DNA from 2 places in the Streptomyces sp. NPDC007971 genome. Region 2 is predicted to be linked to the other one. Evidence: riboswitches for the same ligand, from Rfam matches in the RefSeq annotation. Region 2 holds a riboswitch; the other holds the start of a gene.
What was found. A riboswitch is a leader RNA that binds a small molecule or an ion and turns the genes downstream of it on or off. The one in region 2 is predicted to bind cobalamin.
Positions count from the first base shown of each region.

Region 1 (22,991 bases), on a different contig from region 2:
CAGATCACCCCCGCGACAGGTGACGGCAGGCGCAATTCGCCGGAGCCGTCTCCGGGTTACGGCGCGCGCAGATCACCATGGCCGTCTCCGGGTTACGGCGCACCCAGATCCTCATGGCCGCCTTCGGATACGGCACGCGCAGGTCACCACGGCCGCGGGTACGGCAAGCGCAGATCACCACGGTCGCCTCCGGGTTGCGGCACGCGCAGATCACCGCGGTCGCCTCCGGGCTGCGGCAGGGGCGAGCCGCGGCCGGCCGTTCGGACCGGCGCCCTCAGGAGGTCCGCCGGGTCACGTACTCGGCCAGGGCCAGCAGGCCGCCCGCCGCCTCCGGCACGGGCACGGCGCGGGTCAGCTCCTGCACCGCCCGGCTCATCCGGTCGGCCGCCTCGGCCTGCGCCCAGTCGCGGCCGCCGGCCTGCTCCACGGCCAGCGCTGTCCGGGCGATCTCGCCGCCGTCCCCGGCCTCCCCCGCGAGGTACGGCTTGCCGTACATCGCGGCGAGTTCGGCCGCCGCCGGCGTGCCGGAGGCGAGGGCCGCCACCACCGGCAGGGACTTCTTGCGGACCGCGAGATCGGCACCGGCCGGCTTGCCGGTGCGCTGCGGATCCCCCCATATGCCGATCACGTCGTCGATCAGCTGGAAGGCGAGTCCGGCCTGGCGGCCGAAGCCGTCGAGCGCCGCCACGTCGTCCTCGCCGACGCCCGCGTACAGCGCGCCGAGGGCGCAGGCGCAGCCCAGCAGCGCGCCGGTCTTCGCCTCGGCCATGGCGAGCACCTCGTCCAGGGTGACGTCGCCGGGGGCGCGCTGTTCCATGGCCGTGTCGGTGTGCTGTCCGGAGCACAGTTCCACGACACAGTCGGCGAGCCGGGCCGCGGCCGCGGCGGAGGCCGGATGCGGATCCTCGGCGAGCAGCCGCAGGGCCAGCGCCTGCAGGGCGTCCCCGGCGAGGATCGCGTCGGGGACGCCGAACACGGTCCATGCGGTGGGCCGGTGCCTGCGGGAGGCGTCCCGGTCCATCACGTCGTCGTGCAACAACGTGAAGTTGTGGACCAGTTCGACCGCGGTGGCGGCGCGGACGGCTGCCACCCGCGCCTCCGGTCCGCCCAGCGCGGCGGCCGCGGCGAGGACCAGCGCGGGCCGTATCGCCTTGCCCGCGTTGCCCGCCGCCGGGGTGCCGTCCGCGTGCTCCCACCCGAAGTGGTAGAGCGCGATCCGGCGGATCGGGCCGGGCAGCGACTCGACGGCCGCCCGCAGCTCGGGGTCGACCAGGGTCCGGGTCCGCTCCAGCAGTGCCGCCGCCTCGTGCCCGTCGAGCGGACCGGCTCCGTCAGCGTCGGCCCCCCGCCGTTCGCCCGGTCCCGGTGGCGCGGGCTCCTCCCCCACCCCGGCGGACCGGGGCGCTTCGGGCGAACGTTGTTTGGTCTCCGTCATGAACTCGGGCATGAGTCCCCCTCGCACAGTCCGTGGACGGTGGCGCTTGCGCTCCGGCTGGACGCATATCCCGAGGATGTACCCGCCCCGAAGGGCGGGAACACGGCCGCGAAGTGCGGAAACGTCACCTCCACCGGCCGATCTCGACGTTTTCCAGCACGCCGAGCGCATCGGGCACCAGGACGGCGGCCGAGTAGTACGCCGTCACCAGGTACTTGATGATGGCCTGTTCGTTGATGCCCATGAACCGCACGGACAGGCTCGGCTCGATCTCGTCCGGGATGCCGGACTGCCTGAGCCCGACGACACCCTGGTCGGCCTCGCCGGTACGCATGGCGATGATCGAGGTGGTGCGGGCCTCGCTGACCGGGATCTTGTTGCACGGGTAGATCGGCACACCGCGCCAGGTGGGGATGCGGTTGCCGCCGATCTCGACGCTCTCCGGGACCAGCCCGCGCTTGTTCAGCTCGCGTCCGAACGCGGCGATCGCGCGCGGGTGGGCCAGGAACAGCTTGGTGCTGCGCCGGCGGCTGAGCAGCTCGTCCATGTCGTCCGGGCTGGGCACACCGTCGTGCGGCTGGATGCGCTGGTCGTACTCGCAGTTGTGCAGCAGTCCGAAGTTGCGGTTGTTGACCAGCTCGTGCTCCTGGCGCTCCTTCAGCGCCTCGACCGTGAGCCGCAACTGCTGCTCGGTCTGGTTCATCGGCTGGTTGTACAGGTCGGCCACGCGCGTGTGGATGCGCAGCACGGTCTGGGCGATGCTCAGTTCGTACTCGCGCGGCCGGGCCTCGTAGTCCACGAAGGTGTGCGGGATGTCCGGCTCACCGCTGTGGCCGGCCGCCAGCGCGACCTCCTTCTCGCCGTACTTGTTGGTCTGCTGAGCGGGGACCGAGCGCAGCTCCTGAAGGTGTTCGCGCAGCGAGTCGGCGCGCTCGGCGACCTGCTCGAAGTCCTGGCGGCTGAGGATCAGCACCGTGCACGCGGTGTCCGCGCGGGCGGTGTACTCCCAGATGGCGTCCGGGTCCAGCAGGGCCTGCTCGCCGAAGTAGGCGCCGTCGGCGAGGACTCCGAGGACCGCGTCGTCGCCGTAGGGGCCCGTGCCGACCTTCTCGACCCTGCCGTGGGCCAGCAGGTACACCTCGTCGGTGCGGCTGCCGAAGCCGGCGATCACCTCGCCCGGTGCGAAGTCCCGTTGACGGCAGCGCCGGGCCAGCTCCGTCAGCACCTCGCCGTCCTCGTACGACCTGAGGGCCGGCAGCTCGCCGAGCTCGGCCGGGATGACCTCGACCTGGTCCCCGGTCTTCACAAAGGTGATCCGGCCGTCGCCGACGGCGAACGTCAGTCGCCGGTTCACACGGTACGTGCCGCCCTGCACGTCGACCCAGGGCAGCGTCCGCAGCAGCCAGCGGGAGCTGATCTCCTGCATCTGCGGAACGGACTTGGTCGTGGTGGCCAGGTTCCGCGCCGCCGACGTGCCGAGAGACTGCTGCGGCTTGCCCTGTTCGGTGCGGACCTCATCGCCTACCGACATAAGAAAGTGCCCTCTCCTGTATGCCCGGTGCCGAATCGCACACCGGTCTCACGAGTGAGCCTTCCATCACGCAACGCACACGCACCATTACCCGAAAGAGCGGGAATGGATCATCGCACTACTGGGCAGAAAGAGGGACCCTGTCCAGCCCCTGACGTGAGCGCCCGTTGTCCGGATCGGCTCGCACAGTGTGCGAACGATGTAGTCCGGGACGTCCGGTTTCGGTAGAAGCAAGCGGTACGAGAGGGCCGCGAACGGCGGCCACCGGGCACGACAGCACGAAGGAGGCGGTCATGGCCCCACCCATGTCCGCGAGCCGGTTCCTGGACGCGCTCCGCGCCGAGGGCGTCACCGTCGCCGAGGTCGGGGACTGGCCGAACCACAACCGCAACCACAAGGGCCCCTGGGGCCCCGTCCACGGCGTGATGATCCACCACACGGTGACCACCGGCAGCGAGCACACCGTGGAGGTCTGCCGGGACGGCACCACCAAGCTGCCGGGCCCGCTGTGCCACGGCGTGATCACCAAGGACGGCACGGTCCACCTGGTCGGCTACGGCCGCGCCAACCACGCCGGCGCAGGTGACGACGACGTCCTGCGGGCGGTGATCGCCGAGAAGAGGCTGCCGCCGGACAACGAGGCGAACACCGACGGCAACCGGTACTTCTACGGCTTCGAGTGCGAGAACCTGGGCGACGGCGAGGACCCCTGGCCCGAGGCGCAGCTGGAGGCGATCGTGCGGGCCGCCGCGGCCGTGTGCCGCCACCACGCGTGGTCGGCACGGTCGGTCATCGGACACCTGGAGTGGCAGCCGGGCAAGGTGGACCCGCGCGGGTTCACGATGGAGTGGCTGCGGGAGCGGATCGGCGAGCGCCTGAAGGAGGCGTAGCCGCGGGGCGGCGCCGGGCAGCGGCCGGAGCAGGCGCGGCAGCGGATCGGCGCCGGAGGTGCACGGAGGCGCGGCAGCGGATCGGCGCCGGGCAGCGGCCGAAAGAGGCGTGGCCGTGGATCGGCGCCGGGCGAGAATGAGGGCGTGACCAGCACCGACCCGCTCGCCCCGCGACTGCCCTCTCCCCTGGAGGAGCTGGCGGACGACCGCTTCTCCCGGCAGGGCCTGAGGCTGCTGCTCAAGCGGGACGACCTGATCCACCCGGAGCTGATCGGCAACAAGTGGCGCAAGCTGGTGCCCAGCATCGAGGCGGCACGGGGCCGCGCGCTGGTCACCTTCGGCGGGGCGTACTCCAACCATCTGCGGGCCACCGCCGCCGCGGGCCGGCTGCTCGGGCTGCCGACCACCGGCGTGGTCCGCGGCCAGGAGCTGGCCGGCCGGCCGCTCAACCCGTCCCTGTCCCGGTGCGCGGCCGACGGCATGCGGCTGCACTTCGTCGACAGATCGACGTACCGGCACAAGAGCGAGCCGGAGACCCTGGCCGCGATTCTGCGTGCGGCCGGTGCCGAGGGTGCGTACGTCGTCCCGGAGGGCGGCAGCAACGCAGGGGCCGTGCGTGGCTGCCGGGCCCTCGGTGAGGAGCTGCGCGACCGTGCCGACGTCGTGGCCGTCGCCTGCGGCACCGGCGGCACACTCGCCGGACTCGCCGCGGGACTGGGCGCCGGACAGCGCGCGCTCGGCATACCGGTGCTCAAGGGCGGCTTCCTGGCGGGCGACGTCCAGGCGCTCCAGGAGCGCGCCTTCGGCGCCCGCACCGGCCTGTGGTCCCTCGACGACCGCTTCCACTTCGGCGGCTACGCCCGGACGACCGATGCGCTCGACGCCTTCGCCGAGGACTTCGAGCGGCGGCACGGACTGCCCATCGAACGTCTCTATGTCGCCAAGTTGCTCTACGGACTCGTCGCCCTGGCGGAGGAAGGCGCCTTCGCGCGCGGGACGTCGGTCGCGGCAGTCGTCACCGGACGGCCGTTTCCCGGTCCCGCACCGACGGCGTGATCCGCGGGGCAGGCCCTCAGTCGGCCTCCCGGAAGGCGGCCGCTTCCTCCAGGTCGAGCCTGCGCAGGAGCGCGCGGAGCATCTCGTCGTCGAGGTAACGGCGGTCGCGGAGCCTGACGAAGACCTCGCGCTCGACGCCGATCATCTCCCTGGACAGGCGGCGGTAGGTGTCGTCCACGGACTCACCGGTAACGGCGTTGACCTGGCCGAGCCGTTCCCAGACGGCATTGCGTCTGCGCTCCAGGACGTCGCGCAGACGGTCCGCGAGCGGTGGCGGCAGCTCGTTGCGCTCGTCCAGGAGGAGGTCGTCCAGGCGGCTCTCGGCGGCCCGGGAGGCCTGCGCCTGGGCATTGGCCTCGGCGAGCGTCTCGGCCTGCGGGTCGCGCCCGGGGAAGCGCATCAGGCGGATCACCAGCGGGAGGGTCAAGCCCTGCACGACCAGCGTGCCGATGACGGTGGTGAAAGTCAGGAAGAGGATCAGGTCGCGCTGCGGAAAGTGGGCGCCCCCGTGCACCGTGGCCGGGATCGAGAACGCGATGGCCAGCGAGACCACGCCCCGCATGCCGGCCCACGACGTCACGATCGGACCGCGCCAGGTGGGATTTTCCTCGCGTTCCCGGATGCGCCGGGACAGCAGGCGGGGCAGGAAGGTCGCCGGGTACACCCACACGAACCGGGCCGCGACGACCACGACGAAGACGGCGACCGCGTACCAGGCGGCGTCGGAGCCCTCGTACGCGCCGAGGCCCTTGAGGACCCGGGGCAGCTGCAGGCCGATCAGCGCGAACACCGCCGACTCCAGGAGGAAGGCGACCATCCGCCACACGGCGTCCTCCTGGAGCCGGGTGGCGAAGTCGACCTCCCACGCGCGGTGCCCGAGGTAGACGGCGACGACCACGACCGCGAGGACGCCCGAGCCGTGCAGCTGCTCGGCGACGCCGTAGGCGACGAACGGGATCAGCAGGGAGAGGGTGTTCTGGAGCAGCGCCTCCTTGAGGTGCGTGCGCAGCCAGTGGATCGGCACCATGAGCACCAGTCCGACGACGACACCGCCGACCGCCGCCCGCAGGAACTCGCCGATGCCGCCCGACCAGGTGGCGCCCTCGCCGACGGCCGCGGCTAGGGCCACCTTGTAGGCGGTGATCGCGGTCGCGTCGTTCAGCAGGGACTCGCCCTGGAGGATGGTGGTGATCCGCGACGGCAGCCCGACCCGGCGCGCGATCGCCGCGGCCGCGACCGCGTCCGTCGGCGCCACCACGGCGCCCAGCACCAGCGCCGCCGGCAGCGGCAGCCCCGGGACGACCAGGTAGGCGGCCCAGCCGACGACGAAGGTCGCGAAGAGCACGTAGCCGACCGACAGCAGCCCCACGGGCCGTATCTGGGCCCGCAGGTCCAGGTACGAGCTCTCGGTGCCCTCCTTGTACAGCAGCGGGGGCAGCACCAGGGGCAGGACGACGTCGGGTTCGAGCGTGTAGTGCGGGACACCGGGGAGGTAGGAGACCGCAAGGCCGACCGCCACCAGCAGCAGTGGCGCCGGCACCGGGGTGCGCCGGGCGGCACCGGCCACCGCGGCACTGCCTGCCACCAGCAACAGCAGCGGCATCACGTCCATGGTCCTCGCCCACCCTCATTTTCCGCGCGGTCACCCGCACGCCCGTCGTAATCTGGCAATCATGAAACAGTGCACGCACGCCCACGCGCTGCCGCACCCGGACCCGGAGCCGCGCAGCGAGACCTGCCCGGAGTGTCTCGCGAACGGGACGCATCCGGTGCAGCTGCGGATCTGTCTGACCTGTGGCCACGTCGGCTGCTGCGACTCCTCACCGGGACGGCACGCCACCGAGCACCACGCGACGTCCGGACACCCGGTGATGCGGACCTTCGAGCCCGGCGAGGACTGGCGGTGGTGCTTCGTCGACCACGTTCTCGTGTGACACTGCACTGACGCGGTATACGGCCGCGGCCGACGACGGTTCGAGCGTCCGACGCCGGGGTACGTCAACCCGGCGCGCGCTCTTCCCATTTGGGCCCGCAAACCCTCTAGACACGGAGCGTATCCACAGCTTTACTGTGAGTGACGCCAGGGGGTTGGGGTCCCGGGGACAGGACCGTCAGGGGCGCGATAGCGTCACCGCGGAACCACGTACGCGTTACCCCGGGGGGCGACCCTCGGCCCCGTAAAGCTTGTACCACCATGGAGGTGAGGGTGTCCCAGATCGCAGGCGAGCCCGCGACCCAGGACTTCGTGGAAGTCCGGCTGCCGGCTGCGGGTGCCTACCTGTCGGTGCTGCGGACGGCCACGGCCGGTCTGGCGGCCCGCTTGGACTTCACCCTGGACGAGATCGAGGACCTGCGCATCGCCGTGGACGAGGCCTGCGCGATCCTGCTGCAGCAGGCCGTGCCCGGCTCCGTGCTCAGTTGCGTCTTCCGCCTCGTCGACGACTCACTGGAGGTCACGGTCTCGGCGCCGACCACCGACGGCCACGCCCCCTCGCGGGACACCTTCGCCTGGACGGTGCTCTCGGCCCTGGCGGGCAAGGTCTCCTCGGCCGTCGACGAGGACAAGACCGTGTCCATCAGCCTCTACAAACAGCGCGGCGCGGGCCCCGGGCCGGCGTGAGGAACGGGGACGGGCCGGTGCGGGACGAAGAGCGCGGCACACGGGAGCTGCCGACGGAGGCCACGGGCTCCGCGGACGCTTCCCGACGTATGGCTGACGGCATCGACGGCATCCCCGAGCAGGCCAGACCGCATCCGGAGGAGGACTCCGCGCAGGCCGGCGGAGCCGGTGCCGCGCAGAGCGCGCCTTCGGAGGGACGCGGCGGGGTCGGGCCCGCCACCCGCGCGGCGGCGAGGGCTCGGGGAAGGGCTACGGGCGGGACGATGAGCGAGCACGAGCGATACGCCGAGGACGACGCGCTGGGCAAGGAGGCCGTGCAGGCCACCCAGCACGACCCCCAGGACCGCAGCGGGGCGCGTGCGATGTTCATCGAGCTGCGCAAGCTGAACCAGGGCAGCCCCCAGTACGCGGAGCTGCGCAACCAGCTGGTCCGTATGCACCTGCCGCTCGTCGAACACCTGGCACGCCGCTTCCGCAACCGCGGCGAGCCGCTGGACGACCTCACCCAGGTCGCCACGATCGGTCTGATCAAGTCCGTCGACCGCTTCGACCCGGAGCGCGGCGTGGAGTTCTCCACGTACGCCACCCCGACCGTCGTCGGCGAGATCAAGCGGCACTTCCGGGACAAGGGCTGGGCGGTCCGCGTGCCGCGCCGCCTGCAGGAGCTGCGGCTCGCGCTGACCACGGCGACGGCCGAGCTGTCCCAGCTGCACGGCCGCTCCCCCACGGTCCACGAGCTCGCCGAGAAGCTCGCGATCTCCGAAGAGGAGGTCCTGGAGGGCCTGGAGTCCGCCAACGCGTACTCCACGCTGTCCCTGGACGTCCCCGACACCGACGACGAGTCCCCGGCGGTCGCCGACACCCTCGGCGCCGAGGACGAGGCGCTGGAGGGCGTGGAGTACCGCGAGTCCCTCAAGCCGCTGCTGGAGGACCTGCCCCCGCGCGAGAAGCGCATCCTGCTCCTGCGCTTCTTCGGGAACATGACCCAGTCGCAGATCGCGCAGGAGGTCGGCATCTCCCAGATGCACGTCTCCCGGCTGCTCGCCAGGACCCTGGCCCAGCTGCGGGAGAAGTTGCTGGTCGAGGAGTAGGCAGCCGTCGTACGGCTACTGCGGCTTCGATTCCCCGGTGCGGCCCGGCCCCTTGATCCCCAGGGCCTGGGTCGTGGCCGGGTTCACCAGCAGGACCAGCGAGGCCACCGCGACCACGGCCAGGGCGATGCCCGCGGGGATCGCCATGCTCTCCGCCTGGAGCAGGCTGTAGGAGACCGGCAGGGCCATGAGCTGGGTGATCACGGCGGGGCCGCGGCTCCAGCTGCGGCGCGCCAGCAGGCCGCGCGCGGCCAGCAGCGGGAGCAGCGCCAGGACGATCAGGGTGACACCCAGAGTGACGGCCTGCTGCCGGTCGTCCGGGGCGCCGGTGAGACCGAGGACGAGCGTCCACACGCCGCCGGCCACCAGGGCCGCGCCCTCCAGGGCACTCAGCGCCGCCGCGTACGTCAGTCGACGCGGACGGGGGCCGCCGACCGCGGCGGCTTGGGCGGTGTCCGGGGCGGAATTCTGCTCACTGCTCACCCCGGAAGCGTAGCCCCGCACCCCGTGGCGGCCCCCGCCGCCCCGCGCTCCGCACCCTCGTGCGTGGTCAGGCTCACGCCCCCTCCTCTTACCGGATCCCTACCTCGGGCTGGGCCGGGTACCCCCCAGTAGGTACGCTGCCCTCCATGCGTGCACTTCTCGTGGTCAATCCGGCGGCAACCACCACAAGCGCACGCAGGCGTGATGTGCTGATCCACGCGCTGGCGAGCGAGATGAAGCTGGAAGCGGTCACCACCGAGTACCGCGGCCATGCGCGCGACCTGGGCCGGCAGGCCGCGGAGAGCGACGACATCGACCTGGTCGTGGCCCTCGGCGGCGACGGCACGGTCAACGAGGTGGTCAACGGCCTCCTGCACGCCGGCCCCGACCCGGACCGCCTGCCCGGTCTCGCCGTGGTCCCCGGTGGCTCCACCAATGTCTTCGCCCGCGCCCTGGGCCTGCCCAACGACCCCGTCGACGCCACCGGCGCGCTGCTGGACGCCCTGCGTGACGGCAGCGAGCGGCTGGTCGGACTCGGTCTGACCTCGGGCACGCCCGGCACCGAGGACGAGGCGGTGCCCGACCGCTGGTTCACCTTCAACGCCGGACTCGGCTTCGACGCGGGGGTGGTCGGCCGAGTTGAGCAGCAGCGCGAGCGCGGCAAGAAGTCGACGCACGCCCTGTACGTCCGCCAGGTGGTCCGGCAGTTCCTCGGCGAGCAGCACCGCCGGCGCGGCCCGATCACTCTCGAACGGCCCGGGGCGGACCCGGTGACCGATCTTGTTGTCGCCATAGTCTCGAACACGTCCCCTTGGACGTATCTCGGCAATCGCCCGATGTACACGTCGCCTAAGGCGTCGTTCGATACCGGCGTCGACGTGCTCGGTCTCAGCCGCCTGTCGACGGCTGCGGTTGCCCGGTATGGCACACAGTTGCTCACTTCGTCCCCCGATCGGGGACCCCACGGCAAGCACGTCCTCTCCCTGCACGATCTGGACCAGTTCACCTTGCATTCGAAGGCCCCCCTCCCCCTTCAGATGGACGGCGACCACCTAGGACTGCGTACCAGCGTGACGTTCACAGGCGTACGCCGCGCACTGCGTGTGATTGTGTGAGCGGAACGGGCGAAAGTCCTTTCACTCGAACGTTTAGGCCAGGATCCACCCCATGGAAGTACGGCTGTGACCCAGTCGACACCGAGGAATCAAAAAAAACTTTCCGGAAGGGGTTGTATCCGTCGCTGAGGTTTGCGAGTCTCTACGTGGCGATCGGGACGGCCCGCAACACCGGCCTCCACTGATCACCGGAACCCCTCTTCAAACCAAGGACCACGCCGAGGTCAACTCGGCGGTCGGCCCTTCCCTTGTTGAGGGATTCGTGAAAGCGTTCACATTCACAAGCAACGAGCACGTAATACCAAGGAGAGGTAGCAGCCATGGACTGGCGTCACAACGCCGTTTGCCGCGAGGAAGACCCCGAGCTCTTCTTCCCCATCGGCAACACCGGTCCTGCGCTGCTGCAGATCGAGGAAGCCAAGGCCGTCTGCCGTCGCTGCCCGGTGATCGAGCAGTGTCTGCAGTGGGCGCTCGAGTCCGGTCAGGACTCCGGCGTCTGGGGTGGTCTCAGCGAGGACGAGCGCCGCGCCATGAAGCGCCGCGCCGCTCGCAACCGGGCTCGTCAGGCCTCCGCCTGACGCTCCCACCCCTGCTGACAGCCTGAGCTTGGCGGCGCGTACAGCGAGTACGCATCTCCCGCCCCCGAGCCGCAGCGCGCAGTACCCCCGATGCGCTTAGCGACATAGCAGAGCAGCAACGAGCTTTAAGCCCCGGCCCACCAAGTGGTCCGGGGCTCAATGCTGTTCGGGGTCGCTCCGGGCTGTACGGGAACGCCGCGCAGGGAAGCCGTACAGGGAAGCTGTGTGTGAGGACTGTGCAGGGAAACTGTGCGTGAGTGCTGCACAGGGAAGCTGTGCGTGAGGGCTGTGCGGGGAGGCTTTCCGTTCGGCCGTCCGGGTGCTTTCTACTTCTGCGCCCGCACCGGGACGTCCAGGATCACCCGAGTTCCCCGCCCGGGCGCAGGAACCATGTCGAAGGTTCCGCCCAACTCGCCCTCCACCAGGGTTCGTACGATCTGCAGACCGAGATTGCCCGAGCGGTGCGGGTCGAAGTCCTCGGGCAGTCCGACCCCGTCGTCCTGGACGGTGACGAGGAGGCGGGCCTCCTTGGTGGTGCCGCCGCGCACCGCGGAGACCTCGACCGTGCCGGTGTCGCCCTCGCGGAAGCCGTGCTCCAGGGCGTTCTGCAGGATCTCGGTGAGGACCATCGACAGCGGGGTGGCGACCTCGGCGTCGAGGATCCCGAACCGCCCGCTGCGCCGGCCGGTCACCTTGCCGGGCGAGATCTCGGCGACCATCGCGAGGACCCGGTCGGCGATGTCGTCGAACTCCACCCGCTCGTCGAGGTTCTGCGACAGCGTCTCGTGGACGATCGCGATCGAGCCGACGCGGCGCACGGCCTCCTCCAGGGCCTCCCGGCCGCGCTCGGAGTCGATGCGCCGGGCCTGCAGACGCAGCAGGGCCGCGACGGTCTGGAGGTTGTTCTTCACCCGGTGGTGGATCTCCCGGATGGTCGCGTCCTTGGTGATCAACTCACGCTCGCGGCGGCGGAGTTCGGTGACGTCCCGCAGCAGCACCAGGGACCCGATGCGGGTGCCCTTGGGCTTGAGCGGGATGGCCCGGAACTGGATCACCCCGTCGTTCGCCTCGATCTCGAACTCGCGCGGCGCCCAGCCGCTCGCCACCTTGGCGAGCGCCTCGTCCACCGGCCCCCGGGTCGGGGCGAGTTCGGCCGTGGTCTGCCCCAGGTGCTGGCCGACCAGGTCGGCGGCGAGGCCGAGGTGGTGGTAGGCGGAGAGGGCGTTCGGGGAGGCGTACTGGACGATGCCGTCCGCGTCCAGCCGGATCAGGCCGTCACCGACGCGCGGGGAGGCGTCCATGTCGACCTGCTGGCCGGGGAAGGGGAAGGAGCCGGCCGCGATCATCTGCGCGAGGTCCGAGGCGCTCTGGAGATAGGTCAGCTCAAGACGGCTGGGGGTGCGGACGGTGAGCAGGTTGGTGTTGCGGGCGATGACGCCGAGGACCCGGCCCTCACGCCGTACGGGGATGGACTCGACCCGGACGGGGACCTCTTCGCGCCACTCCGGGTCGCCCTCGCGCACGATCCTGCCCTCGTCCAGCGCCGCGTCCAGCATGGGCCGCCGGCCGCGCGGGACCAGGTGGCCGACCATGTCGTCCTGGTAGGAGGTGGGGCCGGTGTTGGGGCGCATCTGGGCGACCGAGACGTACCGGGTGCCGTCGCGGGTGGGGACCCACAGGACCAGGTCGGCGAAGGAGAGGTCGGAGAGCAGCTGCCACTCCGATACCAGCAGGTGGAGCCACTCGAGATCGGAGTCGTCGAGGGCCGTGTGCTGGCGTACGAGTTCGTTCATGGAGGGCACGTCTGCGAGCGTACCCGGGGCCCGCGCATGGCCGGAAAACACCCGCGGGCCGCGGCGCCTGAGAGGGACCCTCAACCCTCCCGGCACCGCAGCCCGGAGCATCATCGGCCGTGGGGTGTGCGGTCCCGGTCGGCCGAAGGCCGAGGAGTCGGGGCAGTCAGGGCAGAGAGCTCCGGTTCCTCGGTCCGTCTTCCTGTGCGGGGAAGACGGAAGCTGTTCAGTTTTCCCTACGATTGTCCCCTACGCATTGTGGACTAGACCACGATGGCGTGTCCATGAGCGAGAGGGTATGCGCTGAAGTCGTCCGGCACGCGATGCCACGCAGCCTAGCCCGCCCGGGTCAGCCCTGGGGCCAGATGGTCATGGCAATTTCCGCGAGCGCCGTCAGTTCCGCCCGGCTCGCGCCGTCCCGGGCCTGCTGGGACATGCCCTGGATCATGGCCCCGGTGTGCCGGGCGAGCGCCGCGGCGTCGGTACCGGCCGGCAGCCGCCCTGCCGCCACGTCGGCCTTGATGCGGGACTCCAGGCCCGAGATGCTCGCGTTGCGCCGCTCCCGCAGCAGCGCCTCGACCTCCGGGCTGGTGCAGTTGGTGGCCGCGTGGACGACCAGGCAGCCGTACGGGTGGGCAGGGTCCGTGTACGCGGCGGCGGCTTCGCGCAGCGTCCGCTCGACGGCCGCGCGGGCGGTGGACTCCTCGGCGAGGGCGCGGTCGCCGAAGGCGCCGTGGGTGCCGGCGTAGACCCTCACGACCTCCTCGAACAGGGTCCGCTTGTCACCGAAGGCCGCATACAGACTCGGGGCGCCGATGCCCATGATCCGGGTGAGATCGGAGACCGAGGTCGCCTCGTAGCCGTGCTCCCAGAAGGCCATGAGCGCCTTCTCCAGCGCGGTGGCACGGTCGAAGGAGCGCGGGCGGCCCCGCGACCTGGACGTCCTGACCTGCTCTTTTGCCTCTTCCGTCTCCTGGTCCGTCTCCCGGGCGCTCACCATGGAGTGCATTTTATAGCGCCCCCTAGAGAAATGTCGGCGGCGTGCTGTACGGTTTTTTTGTAGCGACCGCTAGACAAATGAGGGGTGGCGGACATGGGTGCGCTCACGGGGAAGACGGCGCTGGTCACGGGCGCGAGCCGGGGCATCGGACGGGGCATCGCCGAACGGCTGGGGCGGGACGGGGCACGGGTCGCGGTGCACTACGGCAGCAACGGGGCGGCGGCACAGGAGGCGGTGGCCGCGATCGAGGCGGGGGGCGGCTCCGCGTTCGCGATCGGGGTGGAGCTGGGGGTGCCGGGCGACGCCGAGCGGCTGTGGGAGGAGTTCGACCGGCATGCGGACGGGGTGGACATCCTGGTGAACAACGCGGGGATCGGCACCTCCCGCCCCTTCGAGGAGATCGGAGAGGAGGAGTACGACCGGCTGTTCGCGGTGAACGTGAAGGCACCGCACTTCATCACCCGGCTCGGGGCGCGGCGGCTGCGGGACGGCGGGCGGGTGGTGAACATATCGTCCGGGCTGGCGCGGGCCGCCGTGATGCCCGAGCTGATGGCCTACGCGATGACGAAGGCGGCGCTGGACGTCCTCACCCGGGATCTGTCCAAGGTGCTGGGGCCGCGCGGCATCACGGTGAACTCGGTCGCGCCCGGCATCGTGGACACGGACGTCAACGCCGGATGGCTGCGCACGAGCGACGAGGCCTGGCGGGACGCGGCGGGGTACTCGGCACTGGGGCGGGTGGGCACGCCGGCCGACATCGCCGACGCGGTGGCTTTCCTCGTGTCGCAGGACGGGCGATGGGTGACCGGGCACTGGCTGGACGCCACGGGAGGTTCCCTGGCGTAGCAGCCGCCTCATCTGGGCCCGGGAGGCCGATTCTGTTAGATTGGTCTAAACCACATAGCGACTTGTGCTCCGAGCCCTCCCAGACCTCCAGGCCCTCTTCAGAACGGCAGGCCCAGCGTGGAAGTTGTCATCGTTCCGGATGCCGCGGCGGGCGGCGAGCTCATCGCCGAGGCCATGGCCCACCTGCTGCGACGCAAGCCCGACGCCCTGCTCGGTGTGGCCACCGGCTCCACTCCGCTGCCCATCTACCAGGCGCTGACCGCCAAGGTGCACTCCGGCGCCGTGGACACCGCAGGGGCCCGGATAGCCCAGCTCGACGAATACGTCGGGCTGCCCGCCGAGCATCCCGAGTCCTACCGCTCGGTGCTGCGCCGGGAGGTGCTGGAGCCGCTCGGCATCGGGATGGACGCGTTCATAGGCCCGGACGGCACGGCCGAGGACGTCCGTGCGGCGTGCAAGGCCTACGACCGGGCGCTCGCGGAGGCCGGCGGGGTGGATCTGCAGCTGCTGGGGATCGGGACGGACGGGCACATCGGGTTCAACGAGCCGTGCTCCTCGCTCGCCTCGCGCACCCGGATCAAGACGCTGACGGAGCAGACCCGGATCGACAACGCGCGCTTCTTCGACGGCGACATCACGCAGGTGCCGCACCACGTCATCACCCAGGGCATCGGCACCATCCTGGAGGCCCGCCACCTGGTCCTGCTCGCGACGGGCGAGGGCAAGGCGGACGCGGTCGCCGCGACTGTCGAGGGACCGGTCGCGGCCGTCTGCCCGGCCTCGGCACTCCAGCTGCACCCGCATGCCACGGTGGTCGTCGACGAGGCCGCCGCGTCCAAGCTGAAGCTGGCCGACTACTTCCGGCACGCCTATGCGAACAAGCCGGACTGGCAGGGAATCTGACCCTGGGTGCCGGTGCCGTCACCGGCGCTCACCGGTCACCGCTCCCGGGGGCGGCACCCGCCTGCTGGACTAGACCAGCAGCGGGTCCGACGGTATACAGAGAGGATCACGGAGCGTGCGGGTGGAGTCCTGATCCACGAAGCCGTGCCACGATGTGAGCCGTGGCCGATGGGATGTCGGTCGCTTTCGGCATCAGGAGCCGGGAAGGCAGAGCATGAGCACCGACGTCGGCAGTGCGGAGAACGAGGCCGGGACGGTCCGTACCGCGCGTGTGCCCAAGTACTACCGCTTGAAGAAGCACCTGCTCGACATGACGGAGACGCAGGCTCCGGGCACTCCGGTCCCGCCCGAGCGCACGCTGGCGGCCGAGTTCGACACCTCCCGCACCACCGTCCGCCAGGCCCTGCAGGAGCTCGTCGTCGAAGGACGCCTGGAACGCATCCAGGGCAAGGGCACCTTCGTCGCCAAGCCGAAGGTGTCCCAGGCGCTGCAGCTCACGTCCTACACCGAGGACATGCGGGCCCAGGGGCTGGAGCCCACCTCGCAGCTGCTGGACGTCGGCTACATCACCGCCGACGACCGGCTCGCCGAGCTGCTCGACATAACGGCCGGCGGGCGCGTGCTGCGCATCGAGCGGCTGCGCATGGCCAACGGCGAGCCGATGGCGATCGAGACCACCCATCTGTCGGCCAAGCGCTTCCCGGCCCTCAGACGCTCGCTCGTGAAGTACACCTCCCTGTACACCGCCCTCGCCGAGGTCTACGACGTCCATCTCGCCGAGGCCGAGGAGACCATCGAGACCTCGCTGGCCACCCCGCGCGAGGCGGGTCTGCTCGGCACCGACGTGGGTCTGCCGATGCTGATGCTGTCCCGCCACAGCCTGGACCGTGAGGGCAAGCCGGTGGAGTGGGTCCGGTCTGTCTACCGGGGCGACCGGTACAAGTTCGTGGCCAGGCTCAAGCGCCCGCAGGACTAGGGAGAGTTGGGGTCTTCACACCTCAATCCCCAAATCGACATACCGACATACGGACGAGGTCTTCCGCTGCCGCGGCACGTCACCTAGATTGCCTGCGCATTACACAGGTGATCAGCGAGGGGACGGAGCCGTGGCATGTCGGAAGCGCCTGAAGTGAGACCACCGGTCGTGACACCGGTCCGCGTGGTCATCGCCCTGTGTCTCGTCGCGCCCTTCGTGGCGATGCTGTGGGTGGGCTCGTACGCCAAGACGGACCCCGCGTTCATCGGGATCCCGTTCTTCTACTGGTACCAGATGCTGTGGGTGCTGATCTCCACCGCGCTCACGATGCTGGCGTACCGGCTCTGGCAGCACGACCAGCGCGGCCGCAAGGGCGCGAAGGGGGGTGCGGCGCAGTGAAGAACGGCGTCAACGGCGTCGCGCTCGGCGTCTTCATCTTCTTCTTCCTGGCCGTCACGGTCATGGGCTTCCTGGCCGCCCGCTGGCGCAGGGCCGACGACGAGCACTCCCTGGACGAATGGGGCCTGGGCGGACGGTCGTTCGGCACCTGGATCACGTGGTTCCTGCTCGGCGGCGACCTGTACACGGCGTACACGTTCGTCGCGGTGCCGGCGGCGGTCTACGCGGCGGGCGCGGCCGGCTTCTTCGCGGTGCCCTACACGATCCTGGTCTATCCGCTGATCTTCACGTTCCTGCCCCGTCTGTGGTCGGTGTCCCACAAGCACGGCTATGTGACGACCTCGGACTTCGTGCGCGGCCGCTTCGGCTCCAAGGGCCTGTCCCTGGCCGTGGCGCTGACCGGCATCCTGGCGACGATGCCGTACATCGCGCTCCAGCTCGTCGGCATCCAGGCGGTGCTGGACGTGATGGGCGTGGGCGGCGGTGACCACACCAACTGGTTCGTGAAGGACCTGCCCCTGCTCATCGCCTTCGGTGTGCTGGCGGCCTACACCTACTCCTCGGGCCTGCGCGCCCCCGCACTGATCGCGTTCGTCAAGGACACGCTGATCTACATCGTGATCACGGTGGCGATCATCTACATCCCGATCAAGCTGGGCGGGTTCGACGACGTCTTCGCCAAGGCGGGCCACGCGTTCAGCCAGGTCAACCCCGCCACCGGCAAGCCGCGCGGCGCGCTCGCCCCGCCGGAGGCGGGCCAGTGGACGTACGCCACGCTGGCGCTCGGCTCGGCGCTCGCGCTGTTCATGTACCCGCACTCGATCACCGCGACGCTGTCGTCCAGGAGCCGTGAGGTGATCCGCCGCAACACCACGATCCTGCCGCTGTACTCGCTGATGCTGGGCCTGCTGGCTCTTCTCGGCTTCATGGCGATCGCGGCCGGCGTGAAGGTCACCAACGGGCAGCTGGCGATCCCGCAGCTGTTCGAGGACATGTTCCCGGACTGGTTCGCGGGCGTGGCCTTCGCGGCGATCGGCATCGGCGCGCTGGTCCCGGCGGCCATCATGTCGATCGCGGCGGCGAACCTGTTCACCCGCAACATCTACAAGGACTTCATCAAGCCGGACGCCACGCCGAAGCAGGAGGCCCAGGTCTCCAAGTTCGTGTCGCTGCTGGTGAAGGTCGGCGCACTGGTCTTCGTCCTGACCATGGACAAGACGGTCGCCATCAACTTCCAGCTGCTGGGCGGCATCTGGATCCTGCAGACCTTCCCGGCGCTGGTCGGCGGCCTGTTCACACGCTGGTTCCACCGCTGGGCGCTGCTGGCCGGGTGGGCGGTCGGCATGGTGTACGGCACGGCGGCGGCCTACGGGGTCGCCTCCCCGACCCAGAAGCACTTCGGCGGCAGCGCCAAGGAGATCCCCGGCATCGGTGAGATCGGCTACATCGGCCTGACGGCCTTCGTGCTGAACGTCCTCGTCACCGTGGTCCTGACCGTCGTCCTGAAGGCCGTGAAGGCCCCCGAGGGCCTCGACGAGACCCGCCCGGAGGACTACACGGCGGACGCGGGCGAGCCGGGGGTCGAGGCGGAACTCCCGCCCGCCACGGCAGGAAGCACCCACTAGCCCCCGCCCAGCGGGCCGCCGGGTTACCACCCACCACGGCGGCCCGCTGTTTCGTGCACACTCACCGGCATGGACCTCCTGATCCGCCGCGCAGACCCCGCCGAATACGCCGCCCTGGGAGAACTCACCGCCCAGGCCTACCTCCAGGACGGCCTGCTGGACTTCGGCGAGAGCGACGCGTACCTCGGTGAGCTCCGGGACGTGGCCAAGCGGGCGGCCGCGGCCGAAGTCCTCGTGGCCGTCCGCAACGCGACAGTCCTGGGCGGAGTCACCTTCGTCCCGTCCGGTGGCCCCATGGCCGACATAGCGGGCCCGGCAGAGGCCGAGATCCGGATGCTCGCGGTCTCGCGCACCGCCCGCGGCCGGGGCGTCGGCGAGGCCCTCGTCCGCGCGTGCATCGACCGGGCCCGCCGCACCGCGGGATGCACCCGCATCGTCCTGTCCACGCAGCGCACCATGCACAGCGCCCACCGCATCTACGAGCGCCTGGGTTTCGTTCGCACACCCGAGCGGGACTGGAATCCCCTCCCCGACCTGGACGACATCACTCTCCTCACCTACGAGTTGACCCTCTGAAGCCACGACGACACAACATCTGGGGGTGACACGACAGCCCGGCACTAGATGTATGCTCATCCTCGCTGTCGTCGCAGGGGAATCCGGTGCGAATCCGGAACTGTCCCGCAACGGTGTACTTGCGTGCATCCGCACGCCCGCGTCAGTCCGAGGACCTGCCGGCAGCACGCACCCGGCCGTCCGGCGCGGGTGCCTTGAGACGTCCGGGCCTCGTGGAGTGGGCTGGTGGACGCGACGCCGTGTGCGCTCGTGCCGCCCCCTGCCCTCCGCAAGGCCCCGTGCCGAGCGAGGGAGAGCCCCACGTGACCATCGCGCCAGCCGACCCGGCTTCAGCCATCCAGGCGACCGGAGCCCCGGTGGAGACCGACGGTCCCGGTGCCGCGCTGCTGCGGACCCTGACCGAGCTGACCGCCGACCTCCCCGACGCCGACCCCGGCCGGGTCGCCGCGGCCGCCCTGCGCGGCCGCTCCGCCCGGGCCGACGAGGCGGAGTTGCGCGAGCTGGCCACGGAGGCGGCCGCCGGCCTCATCTCCGAGGACCCCGCCTACTCCCGGCTGGCCGCCCGGCTGCTGACCCTCTCCGTCCGCGCGGAGGCCGCCTCGCAGGGTGTGACGTCCTTCACCGAGTCCGTAGCCGTGGGCCACCGCGAGGGCCTCGTCGCCGACCGCACCGCCGAGTTCGTCCGGCTGCACGCCGACCGGCTGGACTCCCTCGTCGACCCGGCCGCCGACGACCGCTTCGGCTACTTCGGCCTGCGCACCCTGCACAGCCGCTACCTGCTGCGCCACCCGATCACCCGCCAGGTGATCGAGACGCCCCAGCACTTCATGCTGCGCGTGGCCGCCGGTCTCGCCGAGGACGACAGCGCCCGCGCGGTGGACGAGGTCGCGGCGCTCTACGGGCTCATGAGCCGCCTCGACTACCTGCCCTCCTCCCCCACGCTGTTCAACTCCGGTACGCGCCACCCGCAGATGTCGTCCTGCTACCTGCTCGACTCCCCGCTGGATGAGCTGGACTCCATCTACGACCGCTACCACCAGGTCGCCCGTCTCTCGAAGCACGCCGGCGGCATCGGTCTGTCGTACTCCCGCATCCGTTCGCGCGGTTCGCTGATCCGCGGCACCAACGGGCACTCCAACGGCATCGTCCCGTTCCTGAAGACCCTGGACGCCTCGGTGGCCGCGGTGAACCAGGGCGGCCGGCGCAAGGGGGCCGCGGCCGTGTACCTGGAGACCTGGCACTCCGACATCGAGGAGTTCCTGGAGCTGCGGGACAACACCGGCGAGGACGCCCGCCGTACGCACAACCTGAACCTCGCGCACTGGGTCCCGGACGAGTTCATGCGCCGGGTCAACGCCGACGAGCAGTGGTCGCTGTTCTCCCCGGCGGACGTGCCGGAGCTGGTCGACCTGTGGGGCGAGGAGTTCGACGCCGCCTACCGCAGGGCGGAGGCGGCGGGGCTCGCGAAGAAGACCATCCCGGCCCGTGACCTGTACGGCCGCATGATGCGCACCCTCGCGCAGACCGGCAACGGCTGGATGACCTTCAAGGACGCCGCCAACCGCACGGCCAACCAGACGGCGACCGCGGGCCATGTCGTCCACTCCTCCAACCTCTGCACGGAGATCCTGGAGGTCACGGACGACGGGGAGACCGCGGTCTGCAATCTGGGCTCGGTCAACCTCGGTGCCTTCGTGAGCGACGGGGACATCGACTGGAAGCGCCTGGACGAGACCGTCCGCACGGCCGTCACCTTCCTCGACCGTGTCGTGGACATCAACTTCTACCCGACCGAGCAGGCGGGCCGCTCCAACGCCAGGTGGCGTCCGGTGGGCCTGGGCGCGATGGGTCTGCAGGACGTCTTCTTCAAGCTCCGTCTGCCCTTCGACTCGCCCGAGGCCAAGGCCCTGTCCACGCGGATCGCCGAGCGGATCATGCTCGCCGCGTACGAGGCCTCCGCCGACCTCGCCGAGCGGAACGGCCCGCTGCCCGCCTGGGAGAAGACCCGCACCGCCCAGGGTGTCCTGCACCCCGACCACTACGGCGTCGAGCCGGTCTGGCCCGAGCGCTGGGCGGCGCTGCGCGAGCGGATCGCCGCGGTCGGCATGCGCAACTCGCTGCTCCTCGCGATCGCCCCGACCGCGACGATCGCCTCCATCGCGGGTGTGTACGAGTGCATCGAGCCGCAGGTCTCCAACCTGTTCAAGCGCGAGACCCTGTCCGGCGAGTTCCTGCAGGTCAACTCGTACCTGGTGCAGGACCTGAAGGAGCTGGGCGTCTGGGACGCGCGCACCCGTGAGGCGCTGCGCGACTCCAACGGCTCGGTGCAGGACTTCGTGTGGATCCCGGCGGACCTGCGGGCGCTGTACCGCACGGCCTGGGAGATCCCGCAGCGCGGGCTCATCGACATGGCCGCGGCCCGCACCCCGTACCTGGACCAGTCGCAGTCCCTGAACCTGTTCCTGGAGACGCCGACGATCGGCAAGCTCTCCTCGATGTACGCGTACGCCTGGAAGTCGGGCCTGAAGACGACGTACTACCTGCGCTCGCGTCCGGCGACGCGGATCGCCCGCGCGGCGCAGGCCCAGCCGGCCATCCCCGTCCAGCAGGCGGCCGACCCCGACGCCGTCGCCTGCTCCCTGGAGAACCCCGAGTCCTGCGAGGCCTGCCAGTAGCTCCCGCCCGCCACCCGACCATCACCACTGGAGGACGGCGCCTCGCGCCGACAGCAATGACTCACCAGAACCTGCTCGACCCCGGCTTCGAGCTCACCCTGCGTCCGATGCGCTACCCGGACTTCTACGAGCGCTACCGGGACGCCATCAAGAACACCTGGACCGTGGAGGAGGTCGACCTCCACTCGGACGTCGCCGACCTCGCGAAGCTGTCCCCCGAGGAGCAGCACCTGATCGGCCGTCTGGTGGCCTTCTTCGCGACGGGCGACTCGATCGTCGCGAACAACCTGGTGCTGACGCTGTACAAGCACATCAACTCCCCGGAGGCGCGCCTGTACCTGTCGCGCCAGCTGTTCGAGGAGGCCGTGCACGTCCAGTTCTATCTGACGCTGCTCGACACCTACCTGCCCGACCCGGACGACCGCGCCGCCGCCTTCGCGGCCGTGGAGAACATCCCGTCGATCCGTGAGAAGGCCGGGTTCTGCTTCAAGTGGATCGACTCGGTCGACAAGCTGGACCGTCTGGAGTCCAGGGCCGACCGCCGCCGCTTCCTGCTCAACCTGATCTGCTTCGCCGCGTGCATCGAGGGCCTGTTCTTCTACGGCGCCTTCGCGTACGTCTACTGGTTCCGCAGCCGGGGTCTGCTGCACGGTCTCGCGACCGGCACCAACTGGGTGTTCCGCGACGAGACGATGCACATGTCCTTCGCCTTCGAGGTGGTCGACACCGTCCGCAAGGAGGAGCCGGACCTCTTCGACGACGAGCTGCAGCAGCAGGTCACCGACATGCTGCGGGAGGCCGTCGAGGCCGAGCTGCAGTTCGCGCGCGACCTGTGCGGTGACGGCCTGCCGGGCATGAACACCGAGTCGATGCGGCAGTACCTGGAGTGCGTCGCCGACCAGCGCCTGACGCGCCTCGGCTTCGCCCCGGTGTACGGCTCGGAGAACCCCTTCTCCTTCATGGAGCTGCAGGGTGTTCAGGAGCTGACGAACTTCTTCGAGCGCCGCCCGTCGGCGTACCAGGTCGCGGTGGAGGGCACCGTGGACCTGGACGAGGACTTCTGAGTCTCCTTGTTCCGCTGATCGCCTCCGCGGTTCTCCTGGGCCTCCCCGAGCTGCCGGTCGATGCGCCTGTCGCGCACGATGCCGAGCACGGACGGGAGGGCCAGGAGGACCAGGATGCCGAGCGTGGTGAGCATTCCGATCAGGCCTTCGATCTGGTTTCCGGTCATGTCACCACTGTCGCGCCGAACGCTCCTGACCGGGAGTGGCAGGACTGCCGCACACCATCGATTTACTGCCAGCTCTGAGGCACACTGGTCGCATGCTCAGGAACGTGGCGGCCGTGCTGCTGGACGGAGTGCACCCCTTCGAGCTGGGTGTGGTGTGCGAGGTGTTCG
Region 1 is NZ_JBIBJK010000001.1:590,534-613,524, reverse strand. It holds gene ACFZCP_RS02765 (family 2 encapsulin nanocompartment cargo protein polyprenyl transferase) at 275-1,447, opposite strand; gene ACFZCP_RS02760 (family 2B encapsulin nanocompartment shell protein) at 1,560-2,966, opposite strand; gene ACFZCP_RS02755 (N-acetylmuramoyl-L-alanine amidase) at 3,260-3,856, shown strand; gene ACFZCP_RS02750 (pyridoxal-phosphate dependent enzyme) at 4,001-4,912, shown strand; gene ACFZCP_RS02745 (Na+/H+ antiporter) at 4,929-6,524, opposite strand; gene ACFZCP_RS02740 (UBP-type zinc finger domain-containing protein) at 6,586-6,846, shown strand; gene ACFZCP_RS02735 (anti-sigma regulatory factor) at 7,119-7,532, shown strand; gene ACFZCP_RS02730 (SigB/SigF/SigG family RNA polymerase sigma factor) at 7,529-8,623, shown strand; gene ACFZCP_RS02725 (hypothetical protein) at 8,639-9,106, opposite strand; gene ACFZCP_RS02720 (diacylglycerol kinase family protein) at 9,253-10,221, shown strand; gene ACFZCP_RS02715 (WhiB family transcriptional regulator) at 10,542-10,799, shown strand; gene ACFZCP_RS02710 (PAS domain-containing sensor histidine kinase) at 11,126-12,601, opposite strand; gene ACFZCP_RS02705 (TetR family transcriptional regulator) at 12,942-13,592, opposite strand; gene ACFZCP_RS02700 (SDR family oxidoreductase) at 13,686-14,438, shown strand; gene nagB (glucosamine-6-phosphate deaminase) at 14,556-15,341, shown strand; gene ACFZCP_RS02690 (GntR family transcriptional regulator) at 15,556-16,317, shown strand; gene ACFZCP_RS02685 (DUF3311 domain-containing protein) at 16,453-16,716, shown strand; gene mctP (monocarboxylate uptake permease MctP) at 16,713-18,341, shown strand; gene ACFZCP_RS02675 (GNAT family N-acetyltransferase) at 18,411-18,917, shown strand; cobalamin riboswitch at 18,940-19,095, shown strand; gene ACFZCP_RS02670 (ribonucleoside-diphosphate reductase subunit alpha) at 19,220-21,592, shown strand; gene ACFZCP_RS02665 (ribonucleotide-diphosphate reductase subunit beta) at 21,649-22,656, shown strand; gene ACFZCP_RS02660 (hypothetical protein) at 22,569-22,823, opposite strand; gene ACFZCP_RS02655 (helix-turn-helix domain-containing protein) at 22,916-22,991, shown strand, end outside.
Region 1: it holds a riboswitch for cobalamin, as region 2 does, so the genes downstream of both, ACFZCP_RS02670 (ribonucleoside-diphosphate reductase subunit alpha) here and ACFZCP_RS28820 (CbtB-domain containing protein) in region 2, are expected to answer to the same signal.

Region 2 (6,539 bases):
GCCGTGCCGCGTCGTCGTGTGCCGGGACTGCTGCTGCGGCAGTCCCAAGGTGACCGGAGTCGACCACGCGGCGCAGACCGCCCGGCTGCGTGCGGAGGTGCCCGTGCGCATCTCCGCGTGTCTCGACGTGTGCGAGCAGGCCAACGTCATCGTCGTGCAGCCCTCCGCCGCCGGCCGCGCCGCCGGCGGCCGACCGGTCTGGCTGGGGCTGGTCAACGACCTTGACGCGGCGGAGGACATCACCGAGTGGGTGCGTGCGGGCGGCCCCGGCATCGCGCCGGTGCCGGAGATCCTCGACCTCTACACCTTCACGCCGCCGCGACTCGCCAGGGCTTCCCAGGACCGGCCCGGCCCCGGCCGCCCGTGAGAACGGGTGCGCGCTTCGCGGCCCGGAACGCCCGACGGGAGCCGGCCCCGTGGTCCGTACACAAGACAGCCCCCCTGCACGCGAGTCGACCCGCTTCACCAGCGGCAAGCACGTCCCGGGCACCCGGGGGCGTTCGGCGACGTCCACGATCCCGGCACCGGCCGCACCCTGGTGCAGCAGGCCGCCCAGGCCCTCGACCGGGGAGGCCACAGGCCCCGTGCCTGTGCGCGAGGGCGAAGCGGTTCTGCACCGGCACCGGTACTCGGTGGCCGACCGCGCACTCGCACTCGGGCTGCACGGCGGCTACGGCTGCCCGTCGCGTACGGGAACGAGAAGATCGTCCGTGACCTGCGTGTCCATCAGATCCTGGAAGGAACCAACGAGATCATGCGTGTCATCGTGGCCCGTGGCCTGACGGAGGCGTTCGGATGAGCGGCACCGAAGAACCCGTCCTCCTGCACACCTCGGGGCGGGCCGCCCACATCACACTCAACCGGCCCAAGGCCCTCAACGCGCTGTCCCACGTGATGGTGCGCCGTATCGACGAGGCCCTGACCGTCTGGGAGCACGACCCGGCCGTGGAGACCGTGGTCGTCTCCGGCGCGGGGGAGCGCGGGCTGTGCGCGGGCGGCGACATCCGCGCCGTCCACGACGACGCCCGCGACGGCGACGGCACCGCCTCGGCCGCCTTCTGGCGCGACGAGTACCGCCTCAACGCCCGCATCGCCCGCTACCCCAAGCCGTACGTCGCCCTCATGGACGGCATCGTCATGGGCGGCGGCGTCGGCATCTCCGCGCACGGCAGCGTGCGGATCGTCACCGAACGCTCCCGGGTCGCCATGCCCGAGACCGGCATCGGCTTCGTCCCCGATGTGGGCGGCACCTACCTGCTCGCTCTCGCCCCGGGCGAGCTGGGCACCCACCTCGCGCTGACCGGGGCGCAGATCGGCGCAGGCGACGCCCTGCTGTGCGGGCTCGCCGACCACTACCTGCCGGCCGGCGGCCTCGGCGCCTTCGTCGACGACCTCGCCGAGATGCCCGTACGGGACGTCCTGCGGCGGCATGTGCAGCCGGCGCCGCGGGGCGAGCTGGCCGCCCGGCGCGAGTGGATCGACGCCTGCTACGCCGCGGGCACGGTGGAGGAGATCGTGCAGCGGCTGCTCGCCCACGGCGACCCGGCCGCGAAGGAGGCGGCGGAGACCCTGCTCACCCGCTCACCGACCGCTGTCAAGGTCACCCTGGCCGCCCTGCTCCGTGCCCGGCGCCTCGGCCCGCTGGAGCGGGTCCTCGACCAGGAGTACCGCGTCTCCTGCGCGGCCCTGAGCACGCACGACCTGGTGGAGGGCGTCCGCGCCCAGGTCATCGACAAGGACCGCAGCCCGCGCTGGTCGCCCGCGACCCTCGCCGAGGTCACCGACGCCGACGTCGAACGCTTCTTCACCCCCCTCGGCGAACACGAGCTGGGACTCGCCGGGCCCGGCACCGCCCCGGAGGCGGCCTGGTGAGCCGGTGAGCCCGGTGAGTCCGGTGCGCAACATGCCGACGACCACCTCGGCGTCGGCGTCGGCGTCGGCGTCGGCAACGGTCTCGGTAACGGCAACGGTCTCGGCAACGGGAAAGCTGAGTTGTGCGCCGCATACGCCGAACACACTGGTATCGCCGAGGCCTTATCCGGAATCCTGCGCACCGCCAGGCACGGGAGAGGTCCGGAGAACCGAAGCGGATCGGAGCGGATCGGAGCGGAAAACCTGCATGGCTCGCCGCGCCCGCCGAACGGGACGAGGGCAGGGGCGTCTTTGCCGACCGGTGCCCACGGAGTTCCGGCCGGGTTCCGTCGCCGCTGACCTGCCCGGTCGCGGCCACCCGGCGCGAGAGGAAGATCACGCCGGGTGGTGCGGTCTTGGCCGGGCCCGCGGGGCGCGGTACGGTCTGTCAGATATCGACGACGGCGAGACGGAAGCCGGTGGGAATCCGGCACGGTCGCGCCACTGTGTGCGAGGCGCCCTGCGGGGCGTTTCGTGAGTCAGACCCGTGGCCGTCGTCCACTGCACCACCGAGATGGGACGCGAACTCCCAGAGGAGGTTCTGCCATGGCGCAGACCGTCGCCCAGCCGACAGCCACCACCCCCGTCGTTCCCGCCACGCTGCCGCTGAAGGCGATAGCTCCCTGGGCGGTCTTCTTCGGCATCCTGATGCTGGTCCTGCTCTACTTCGTCGGCGCCGAGCAGGGCGCCACCTCCGTGTTCAACGGCACGGACGTCCACGAGTGGGTCCACGACGCCCGACACCTGCTCGGCTTCCCCTGCCACTGAGCCGAGGGACGCCGCACGCCCATGAACTCCGCAACGGTCAGAAACCTCCTCGTGCGGGGCATGCTCGCCGGCCTGGCGGCCGGCGTGCTCGCCCTGGTGGTCGCCTATCTCCTCGGTGAACCGAACGTCGACAAGGCGATCGGCTTCGAGGAGGCGCACTCCCACGAGCACGAGATGGAAGTCGTCTCCCGCTCCCTCCAGTCCACCGCCGGTCTCGCCACCGGCGTCCTCGTCTACGGGGTCGCCTTCGGCGGCATCGCCGCGCTCGCGTACTGCTTCGCACTCGGCCGCGTGGGCCGCTTCAGCCCGCGGGCGACCGCGCTGCTGCTGTCCGGCTGCGCGCTCCTCGCCGTGTACGTGGTCCCGTTCCTGAAGTACCCGGCCAATCCGCCGTCGGTCGGCAACCCCGACACCATCGGCAAGCGGACCACCCTGTACTTCCTGATGATGCTGCTCAGCGTCCTCCTCGCGGTGGCCGCCACCATCCTGGGCAAGCGCCTGGCGCCCCGTCTGGGCACCTGGTGGGCGACCGTGACCGCGGTGGCCGGCTTCGTCTTCGTGATCGGCCTGGCCTACGAGTTCCTGCCGGTCGTCAACGAGGTGCCGAAGGACTTCCCGGCCGCCCTGCTGTGGCGGTTCCGTCTCTCGGCGCTGGCCATCCAGGCCGTCCTGTGGGGCGGATTCGGCCTGCTCTTCGGGGAGCTGGCAGAGCGGCAGCTGAATCCCAAGCCCGCCAAGGCTCCTTCCGGGCGGACTGTTCCCGCCTCGAACTGACGGTTTCGGGACACAAGAGGGCCCTTCGGAACCTTCCGGGGGCCCTCTCGCGTTCCCCGGACACCGGCGCAGGCGACGAGCGGAGGAGCCGAGTGGGCAGACATCCCCAGCCACGCCACATCACTCTCGACGGCCGTGACGCGATCGCTCTCACCGTCGAGGAGTACGAGCAACTGATCGCCAGCCGGCGGCAGATCGGCGGCCAGAGCGCACGGGTGCGGGTGCTCGCCCAGCAGGCGAAGCGGACCGAACAACTCCTGCGGGAGCTGCAGACATTGGTCGACGACCCGGTGGACTGCCACGAGCAGGACCGCATGCAGCCGTCGGCGTGCGCGGCGTCCGACAGCCCCCACCGGGCCGGGGAACGGGACGCGCAGGCCCACTGCCTGCGCTGCGCGATAGCGGTGCTGCTGCGCCGGCACCGGGACGCGGCCTCCTGAACACCGGCGCCCGCTCCGCCTGGGCCTGTCTGCTCCGGTTCAGCCCGCCGAGGTGCTGCCCGCAGCGGTGTCCGGTATGCCGTCCGACGTGGCCAGGGGCTGCCCGAGCCGCAGATTCCACCGGCCGGCCCGCCCACTGAGTTCCGTGGCCGTCAGCGGCGGTACGTCGAGCCGCCAGAACACGGCCGTGGGCAGGCCAAGGACCTGCACGACCGCAGCACGTACGACCTCCGGCTCGACCACCGCGACCGTACGGCCGTCGCTGTCCCGCAGGGACTCCAGCCAGCGTCCGACCCGCTCGCACGCGTCCCGCACCGACTCCCCACCGTGTGCAGCCCAGTCGGGGTCGCTGAGCCAGCGACCCACCGCCTCCGGGTCGGCGGCCGCCACCTCCTCCAGGGTGCGGCCTCGCCAGCGGCCCACATCCAGACCGCCCAGCTCCGGCGTCTGTGCGCCGTCGAGACCGAGCGCCGCCGCCGTCTCCCGGCAGCGCACGCTCGGGGACGTCAGCACGAGGCCGGGCGAGCGCAGCGATCCGGCCGCCGAGCGCGCGCGGGCCGCACCGACGGCGTCGACCGAGTCGCCGTCGTAGAAGCGGGCGCACCGCAGCGACGGGCTCGTCGCGGGCGAGACGAAGGTGACGCGGCTGGTCACGTGGCTGTTCCTCCTACGGTGGTCATCCCGAGGACGGTACATGCGCGGTTCCCGAGGACGGTACATGCGCAGTTCGCGAGGACGGTACATGCGCAGTTCGCGAGGACGGTACATGCGCAGTTCGCGAGGACAGCACATGTGCAGATGGCGAGGACAGCACATGCGCAGTTCGCGCGGGCGGGCAGCGCCGCGACGCACGAAGACCCCGGACCGCCGACCCGTGCGCCGAGCGGTGCCGACGGTACCGTCGCGGCCGTGCACGCCCGCTCCCGACGTGGAGCGGGCGTGCGGTGCCGGGGACGTCCGCTACAGCTCCGCGCGGATCGTCCTGGCGGCTGCCACCAGGTTCTCCAGGGAGGCCCGGGTCTCCGGCCAGCCGCGGGTCTTCAGGCCGCAGTCCGGGTTCACCCACAGCCGTTCCGCGGGGATCGCCTTCAGCCCCATGCGCAGCAGCCGGGCGGCCTCCTCGGCACTCGGCACGCGCGGGGAGTGGATGTCGTACACGCCGGGTCCGGCCTCGCGCGGGTAGCCGTGGGCGGCGAGTTCACGGGCGACCTGCATGTGGGAGCGGGCGGCCTCCAGGCTGATGACGTCGGCGTCGAGGTCGTCGATGGCCTGGACGACGTCGCCGAACTCGGCGTAGCACATGTGGGTGTGGATCTGGGTGTCCGGGCGTACGCCGGCGGTGGTCAGCCGGAAGGCCTCCGTGGCCCACGCCAGGTACGCGGGACGGTCGGCGGCCCGCAGCGGCAGGGTCTCGCGCAGCGCGGGCTCGTCCACCTGGATCACCGAGGTCCCGGCCGCCTCCAGGTCGTTCACCTCGTCGCGCAGGGCGAGGGCGACCTGGCGGGCGGTGTCGGCGAGCGGCTGGTCGTCGCGGACGAACGACCAGGCGAGCATGGTGACCGGTCCGGTGAGCATGCCCTTGACCGGGCGGCCGGTCAGGGACTGGGCGTACGTCGTCCAGCGCACGGTCATCGGCTCGGGGCGGGAGATGTCGCCGGCCAGGATCGGCGGCCGGACGTACCGCGTGCCGTAGGACTGGACCCATCCGTGCTGGGTGGCGAGGTAGCCGGTGAGCTGTTCGGCGAAGTACTGGACCATGTCGTTGCGTTCGGCCTCGCCGTGCACCAGGACGTCCAGGCCGGCCTTCTCCTGGAAGGCGATCACCTCCTGGATCTCCGTCCTGACGCGCTCCTCGTACCCGGCGGTGCCGATCCGTTTGGCCCTCAGGTCGGCGCGTGCGGTGCGCAGTTCGCCGGTCTGCGGGAAGGAGCCGATGGTCGTGGTGGGCAGCAGGGGGAGGCGCAGATGGGCGCGCTGGGCGGCGGCCCGCTCGGGGTAGGACGGGGAGCGGCGCGCGTCGTCCGGGGCGACGGCGGCGGTGCGGGCGCGGACGGCCGGGTCGCGGGTGACGGGGGAGTTCGCGCGGGAGGCCAGGTCGGCCCGGTTCGCGGCGAGTTCCGCGGCGATGGCGTCGGCGCCGTGGGCCAGGCCCTTGGCGAGGACGGCGATCTCGGCCGTCTTCTGCCGGGCGAAGGCGAGCCAGCGCAGGATCTGCGGATCGATGTCCCGCTCGGCCGCCGTGTCGAGGGGCACGTGCAGCAGGGAGCAGGAGGCGGACACGTCGACCCGGTCGGCCAGGCCCAGCAGGGTGCCGAGCGTGGCGAGCGACGCCGTCAGGTCGTCGACCCAGATGTTACGCCCGTTGACGACACCGGCGACCAGCCGCTTGCCGGGCAGCCCGCCGACGGCGGCCAGGTCCTCCAGATGGGCGGCGGCGGCCCCGGTGAAGTCCAGGGCGAGTCCGTCGACCGGTGCCTTGGCCAGCACCGGCAGGGCCGCCCCGAGACGGTCGAAGTAGGAGGCGACCAGCAGCTTCGGCCGGCCGGTCAGGGCGCCGAGGTCGCGGTAGGCGCGGGCGGCGGCGTTCAGTTCGGCCGGCGTGCGGTCCTGGACCAGGGCGGGCTCGTCGAGCTGCACCCACTCGGC
Region 2 is NZ_JBIBJK010000014.1:249,658-256,196, forward strand. It holds gene ACFZCP_RS28805 ((2Fe-2S) ferredoxin domain-containing protein) at 1-367, shown strand, start outside; partial or broken gene ACFZCP_RS28810 (acyl-CoA dehydrogenase family protein) at 530-799, shown strand; gene ACFZCP_RS28815 (enoyl-CoA hydratase/isomerase family protein) at 796-1,872, shown strand; cobalamin riboswitch at 2,277-2,421, shown strand; gene ACFZCP_RS28820 (CbtB-domain containing protein) at 2,458-2,679, shown strand; gene ACFZCP_RS28825 (CbtA family protein) at 2,701-3,453, shown strand; gene ACFZCP_RS28830 (hypothetical protein) at 3,546-3,893, shown strand; gene ACFZCP_RS28835 (histidine phosphatase family protein) at 3,933-4,547, opposite strand; partial or broken gene metE (5-methyltetrahydropteroyltriglutamate--homocysteine S-methyltransferase) at 4,854-6,539, opposite strand, start outside.